DNA from 2 places in the Nocardioides sp. NPDC004968 genome. Region 2 is predicted to be linked to the other one. Evidence: riboswitches for the same ligand, from Rfam matches in the RefSeq annotation. Region 2 holds a riboswitch; the other holds the start of a gene.

Region 1 (3,401 bases), on a different contig from region 2:
GAGCGCGTAGTCGCGTGCCGCCAGCTTGTGCAGGTAGCGCAGCATCTGGGTCTCGCTGTGGTGCGCGTTGAAGACCTCGTGGGTGAGGTAGTCGGTGGTGCGCAGCAGGCCGTCGGGCAGCGCGCTGGCCGTGGTGCGGTCGATCTCGTCCAGGTCCGCACCCGAGACACCGAAGGCGTTGAGCACAGCCGACAGGGTCGAGCGGGTGGTCGCCTCCGAGGTCGAGATGCCGACGGTGTCGGCGTCCACGAGACGAAGATGTACGCCGAAACGACGCGCCGCGGTGACGACATCGGCCGCCCTGCCGGGGACGGTGACACCCAGCGTGTCGAAGAACGTCTCCGAGACCAGCGGGAGCCCGGCCGACTTGAGCGCGGCGGCCAGGACGGCGGCGTAGCGGTGGGTGCGGGTCGCGATCGTCCGCAGCCCGGCGGGGCCGTGGTAGACGGCGTACATGGAAGCGCCGACGGCCAGCAGCACCTGCGCGGTGCAGATGTTGGAGGTCGCCTTCTCCCGGCGGATGTGCTGCTCGCGGGTCTGAAGAGCGAGACGGTACGCAGGCCGCCCCTCGGCATCGACGGAGACGCCGACGAGACGACCGGGCAGGTGCCGCTCGATCCCCTCGTGGACAGCCATGTAGCCGGCGTGCGGGCCGCCGTAGAAGAGCGGGATGCCGAAGCGCTGCGTCGAGCCGACGACGACGTCGGCGCCGAGGGTGCCGGGCGCCTCCAGGACGGTGAGAGCGAGCAGGTCCGCGGCCACGACGGCCAGCGCACCCCGCTCATGGGCCGCGTCGATGACCGACTTGAGGTCGGGCACGCGACCGGAGGCGCCGGGGTACTGCACCAGCACGCCGATCGCGTCACCCTCGGGCAGACCCTGCGAGAGGTCGGCCACGACGACCTCGAGGCCCATCGCCTCGGCGCGCACCTTCACGACCTCGATCGACTGCGGCAGGGCGTCGGCGTCGATGACGAACGGACCGGATCCCTTGCGGTTGGCCCGGTGGACCAGCGCCAGCGCCTCGGCGGCCGCGGTGCCCTCGTCCAGGAGCGAGGAGTTGGCGACCGGGAGGCCGGTCAGGTCGCCGACCATGGTCTGGAAGTTGATGAGCGCCTCGAGGCGGCCCTGGGAGATCTCGGGCTGGTAGGGCGTGTAGGCGGTGTACCAGCTCGGGTCCTCGAGCACGTTGCGACGGATCACCGGCGGTGTCACGGTGGCGTGGTAGCCGAGCCCGATCATCGCCTCGCCGGGCTTGTTGGAGGCGGCGATCTCCCGCGCCAGCGACGCGACCTGCGCCTCGCTCAGCGCGGCCGGCAGGTCCAGCGACTCGACCGAGCGGATCCCGGCCGGGACGGCGGCGTCCATCATCGCTGCTACCGAGTCGTACCCGAGCCGCGCGAGCATGGTCGCCTCGTCGGCGGCCGAGAGTCCGACGTGGCGCTCCACGAACGGGGAGGCGGCGTCGAGCTCGGACAGAGTGGGCGTGTCGGACACAAGGGCTCCTGAGGGCATCTAAGACAACTCGTACGCCCTCCCCCTCTGTCACCGCACCTGCGCCGCTTCAGAGTTGCCTGGTCCGCACAGTCGTGGATGCCTGAGAGTTTCCGGGGAGGAATTGCCCCTTCGGCGCCCCTTCGAGAGGAGCTCTCCCGTGCGGGATGGTCAGCACCACCAGCATAAACGACTCGACCCCGAGCCCCCGCCTCAGCGGGGTCTCGGGGTCGAGTGTTACGTGAGGTTTACTTCACCCGGCGTTGCGCGCCGCGCGGCGGGCGGAGAGCTCGTCAGACATGGGGGCGACCTGCTCGCCGTCGTCGGCCGCACGCTCGCTGGGGAGCTCGGAGAGGGTGCCCTCGATCTCGCGCCACACGCCACCGATGGCGATGCCGAAGACGCCCTGCCCGCCCTGGAGCAGGTCGATGACCTCGTCGTTGCTGGTGCACTCGTAGACCGAGGCGCCGTCGCTCATCAGGGTCACGCGGGTCAGGTCGTCGGTGCCCCGCTCACGCAGGTGCTGCACGGCAGCGCGGATCTGCTGCAGCGAGATGCCTGCGTCGAGGAGTCGCTTGATGACCTTGAGGATCAGGATGTCGCGGAAGGAGTAGAGCCGCTGGGTGCCGGAGCCGGTGGCCCCGCGCACACTCGGCTCGACGAGCCCGGTGCGGGCCCAGTAGTCGAGCTGGCGGTAGCTGATCCCGGCCGCGTTGCAGGCCGTCGGGCCGCGGTAACCGGTGTCGCTGGGCAGGGTCGAGACATCGTCGGTGAAGAGAAGGCCCTGCTCGTCAGCCTGCTCCGCCGCGCGTTGCGCGTCGTCGGCGCCGTGGCCGGGCTTCTGTTCGTGGTCGAACACGATGTCCTCCATCGTCTACTCCGTTGTGCGTAACTCCACTCGGGGAATGAACGGCTGCGGCGGGGGGACCACATCGTTGGAGTTACAACAGAGACAACTACAAGGTAAGCGTCGCAAGGGCCCTGGTCAAAGAACCCCTCCGGCGTGTCGCCGGGCCTAACCCTCAGGTTGAACCTGAGGGTTTCCGGTCAATGGGACTCGAAGTCCTCGGGCGTGATCTCGTCGAGGAACTCCCGGAACTTCTCGATCTCGTCCTCCTGCTCGGCCGGGACAGCGAGCCCCGCCTCGTCGAGGACATCGTCGGAGACCACGATCTTGGTCCCCGTACGCAGCGCCAGCGCGATCGAGTCCGAGGGCCGCGCGCTCACCTCGACGCCCGAGGCGAAGACCAGGTTGGCGTAGAAGACACGGTCGGTGACCGAGGTGATCTGCACCTCGGTCAACTCGTTGCCGGTCGCCTCCAGCACGTCCTTGAGCAGGTCGTGGGTCAGCGGCCGCGGCGGCACCACGCCCTGCTGGGCGAAAGCGATCGCGGTCGCCTCCACCGCGCCGATCCAGATGGGCAGGTATCGCTCACCCGCAACCTCGCGCAACAGCACGATCGGCTGGTTGGAGGGCATCTCCACTCGGACTCCGAGCACATCGACCTCGCGCATGCATCCACCCTACCCGCCTCCGGGTCGCGACAGCAGCCCGGTTGACCGGCGATATGAACCGAGTCAGCGGTCGCGCAGTCCCGACTTCACCAAGGTGGCGTGCAGACGGACCGCCAAGGAGGCGATCTCGCTGCCGATCTCCTCGGCCCGGCCCTGGGCTCCGGCGTTCCCGGGGCGCCGCAGCGGCGCCACGATCTGCTCGATGAGACCGACCTCGCGGTCGGCGGCGGCCTTCATTCCGCGCAGATGACGAGGCTCGATGCCGAACTCGGCCAGCTCCTTGGCCGTGCGCGCGATCGCGAGAGCGTCGGTGTCGTAGTGGCCGCTGCGCAGCGGCACCACCAGCGCCATCTTCTCCAGCTCGGTCAGCAGCGCGTCGTCGACCTCGGCCA
Region 2 (3,401 bases):
GAGGACTTCTCCGGCGGACTGTCCGAGCAGTGGTGGATCCCGCACTATCTGCCGCACTGGACGACGCCGGAGCGGTCCGAGGCTCGCTACCGGCTCGTCCAAGGTGCGCTCGAGCTGCGGATCGAGGTCGACCAGTTCGACTGGAGACCCGAGGACGCGCCCCTGAGGGTCTCGAACCTGCAGACCGGCGCGTACTCCGGTCCGGTCGGCTCCGTACGCGGAACACACCGTCACCGGGAGGACGGACTCCTGGTTCGGACCGAGACGCCGCAACGGCTCCTGTTCGCGCCTGCTCGGGGTCGCGTCGACGTGACCGTCGCCGCGACCCGGGACGACGGCTGCATGCTCGCGGCATGGCTGGTCGGCACCGAGCATCTCTCCGGTGAGGATTCCGGAGAGATCTGCATCTTCGAGATCGATGCGGACGCGATCGGCGCGACCACGGTGGCCCGTTCCGGGGTCAAGGCGCACCATGACCCACGCCTGACCACCGACATGGCAGAGGTCACCGTCCCGTTCGACGCGACCCGGGCCCACACCTGGACGGCGATCTGGGACGGGCAGGAGACCGTCATCGGCTGCGAAGGCCTCGTCGTACGACGTCTTCCCCAGGCTCCGACCTATCCGCTGTTCCTGATGATCGACCTCTTCGAGATCGGGCCGCCCACCGGATCCCACCCGAAGACGGCGACCGTCCACCGGGTCCGAGGATGGACCTCGGTGTCAGAGGCTGACGCGGACCAGCTGGCGTAGCCGGCGAAGACCCTCGGTGCTCGGTCGTTCGGCCGGGGCGAGGGCGTCCGCGAGGCGCTCCTGGACGGGATCGGTCTCGAGATCCAGGCCGATGGCCACGAGCTCGCTCGTCGCGTCTTGTGTCCCTCTGGCTGCGGCGACATGGGCGCTGCGTCCGACCAGGTTCACGTGGTAGGTGCGCGGCCCCTGGCCGGTCGCGACGGCGACGGTCCCCTTGACCCGGTACGCCGTCGCCGGCGGCTCCTCGAGCAGGTCGACCAGCCGAGCCGGCTCGATGGTGCCTCGCGTCGTCACGGTGACCGCCCGGGCATGCTGATGGGCTTCGTGCGAGACGGCCGCCTCGCGCAGCAGCGCCGCGATCGGCAGCTCGTCGGGCGGGTCCTCGGGCACCGCGGCGTCGTAGACGAGCCGCGGGTCGATGCGGCCACCCACCGCGTACGCCACATGGACCTCGGGGTTGTGCTCCCGCACGCGCTGCTCGATGCGCGCGAGGACCTCTGCTCGCTCGACAGCCGGCACCAGGTCCGTCTTGTTGACCACGACCAGGGAGGCGGCCGCGAACCGGACCGGCGCCGGGCCCCGGCCGTCGTCGAGAGTGTCGAAGTACGCCGAGGCGTCGACGACCTCGATGAGCCCACCGCGGCGTACCCGCTCGACACCGCTGAACCGGACCAGCCGGGCCAGCGTCCCGGGCTCGGCGATCCCGCTGGCCTCGACGATGACGACGTCGAGGGCGAGCCGCGGGTGGGTCAGCTTCTCGAGGGCATCGTCGAGACCGCCCGCGTCGGGCAGGCAGCACAGGCAGCCGCCGGCGATCGAGGCCGGCTCGTCGACCTGCCCGGTGACGAGGCCGGCGTCGACGTTGATGTCGCCGAAGTCGTTGACGACCACGCCCACCCGCGCGCCGGGCTGGCGCAGCAGATGGTTGAGCAGCGTGGTCTTGCCCGACCCGAGATGGCCGGTGAGGATGACCACGGGGACCCGGGTGCTGGCGCTGGTCGGTGGCATCGGGCCATCGTAGGTCGTCAGATCTTGACGGCCGAGGTGGGCAGACCTAGGTTTGCCGCACAACTTCACATCCGCCACTTGAACCGCAGCGGGAGAGTCCTTGCCCATCCCGGGTGAGGCGCCGAAGGAGCAAACCTCCCCAGAATCTCTCAGGCCCACTGACCGCTGTGGTGAGGCGACCTCTGGAAAGACAGGATCCGCTGGATCCTGCACCCACGGTGCAAATCGCCCCTTCGGGGCGGTGAAGCTCTCAGGTAGCGATGACAGAGCGGGGAGGTCACCCGTCCACGGGTGCCGCGGCTGTCGGCACCCATCAGCAGGGAGCCTCCCGCACAATGACCTCACCCGTCCCTACCCCTCTGCATGAGATCCACCAGGCGCTCGGTGCTTCGTTCACCGACTTCGCCGGCTGGAACATGCCGGTCCGCTACGGCTCGGAGACCGCCGAGCACAATGCCGTACGCACCACCGCGGGCCTCTTCGACCTGTCCCACATGGGCGAGATCGAGGTGACCGGCCCCGAGGCGGGACGCGCCCTCGACCGCGCCCTGGTCGGTCGGCCGTCGAAGATCGGCCTCGGCCGCGCCCGCTACTCGATGATCTGCGCCGAGGACGGCGGCATCATCGACGACCTGGTCGTCTACCGGCTCGAGCAGGAGCGCTACCTGGTCGTGGCCAACGCGAGCAACGTCCATGTGGTCGCTCCGGCTCTGGTCGAGCGGGCCGAGGGGTACGACGCCGTGGGCCGCGACGCCTCCGCGGAGTGGGCGCTGATCGCGGTCCAGGGACCCGCCTCGGCGGCGATCGTCGCGGCTCTGACCGACCTGGACGTCCCGTCCCTGAAGTACTACGCCATCGACGCAGGCACGGTCGCCGGGGTCGAGGTCCTGCTCGCCCGCACCGGCTACACCGGCGAGGACGGCTTCGAGATCTACTGCGCGCCCTCGTCGGCCGCTGCTGTCTGGGAGGCGATCACCGAGGCCGGTACGCCGCACGGGCTGGTTCCCGCCGGCCTCGCCTGCCGCGACACCCTCCGCCTCGAGGCCGGCATGCCGCTCTACGGTCACGAGCTGAACCGCGACACGACGCCCTTCGAGGCCGGCCTCGGCCGGGTCGTCTCCTTCGACAAGCCCGACGGCTTCGTCGGCGATGCCGCCCTGGCCGTACGCCGCGACGAGGGCCCGCGCAGCGTGCTCGTCGGCCTGGTCGCCGCCGGGCGCCGCTCTCCGCGCGCCGGCTACGCCATCGTGGATCCGGCCACCGGCGACGAGATCGGCACCGTCACCAGCGGCTCCCCGTCGCCGACTCTCGGACGCCCGATCGCGATGGCGTACGTCAGGCCTGACCTCGCCGCCGCCGGCACCAAGGTCCACGTCGACGTGCGCGGCAGTCGCGAGGACGCCGAGATCGTCGACCTTCCCTTCTACTCCAAGAAATGAGCACCGCCATGAGCAACCCGACCAACCTGTCGTACACCGCCGAGCACGAGTGGATCGAGACCCGCGGCGATGTCGCGCGCGTCGGCGTCACCGCCTTCGCCACCGAGGCGCTGGGCGACATCGTCTTCGTCGAGCTGCCCGAGGTGGGCAGCAAGATCACCGGGGGAGAGAGCTGCGGTGAGCTGGAGTCGACGAAGTCCG

What was found. A riboswitch is a leader RNA that binds a small molecule or an ion and turns the genes downstream of it on or off. The one in region 2 is predicted to bind glycine.
Region 1: linked by a shared signal. The riboswitch ahead of gcvP (aminomethyl-transferring glycine dehydrogenase) and the one ahead of gcvT (glycine cleavage system aminomethyltransferase GcvT) in region 2 are both predicted to bind glycine.

Annotation. Positions count from the first base shown of each region.
Region 1 is NZ_JBEXJF010000024.1:75,259-78,659, reverse strand. It holds gene gcvP (aminomethyl-transferring glycine dehydrogenase) at 1-1,497, opposite strand, end outside; glycine riboswitch at 1,575-1,665, opposite strand; gene ABZU72_RS20125 (MerR family transcriptional regulator) at 1,748-2,365, opposite strand; gene ABZU72_RS20120 (bifunctional nuclease family protein) at 2,542-3,009, opposite strand; gene ABZU72_RS20115 (MerR family transcriptional regulator) at 3,073-3,401, opposite strand, start outside.
Region 2 is NZ_JBEXJF010000020.1:55,365-58,765, forward strand. It holds gene ABZU72_RS18395 (hypothetical protein) at 1-753, shown strand, start outside; gene ABZU72_RS18400 (GTP-binding protein) at 724-1,761, opposite strand; glycine riboswitch at 1,841-1,936, shown strand; gene gcvT (glycine cleavage system aminomethyltransferase GcvT) at 2,097-3,200, shown strand; gene gcvH (glycine cleavage system protein GcvH) at 3,209-3,401, shown strand, end outside.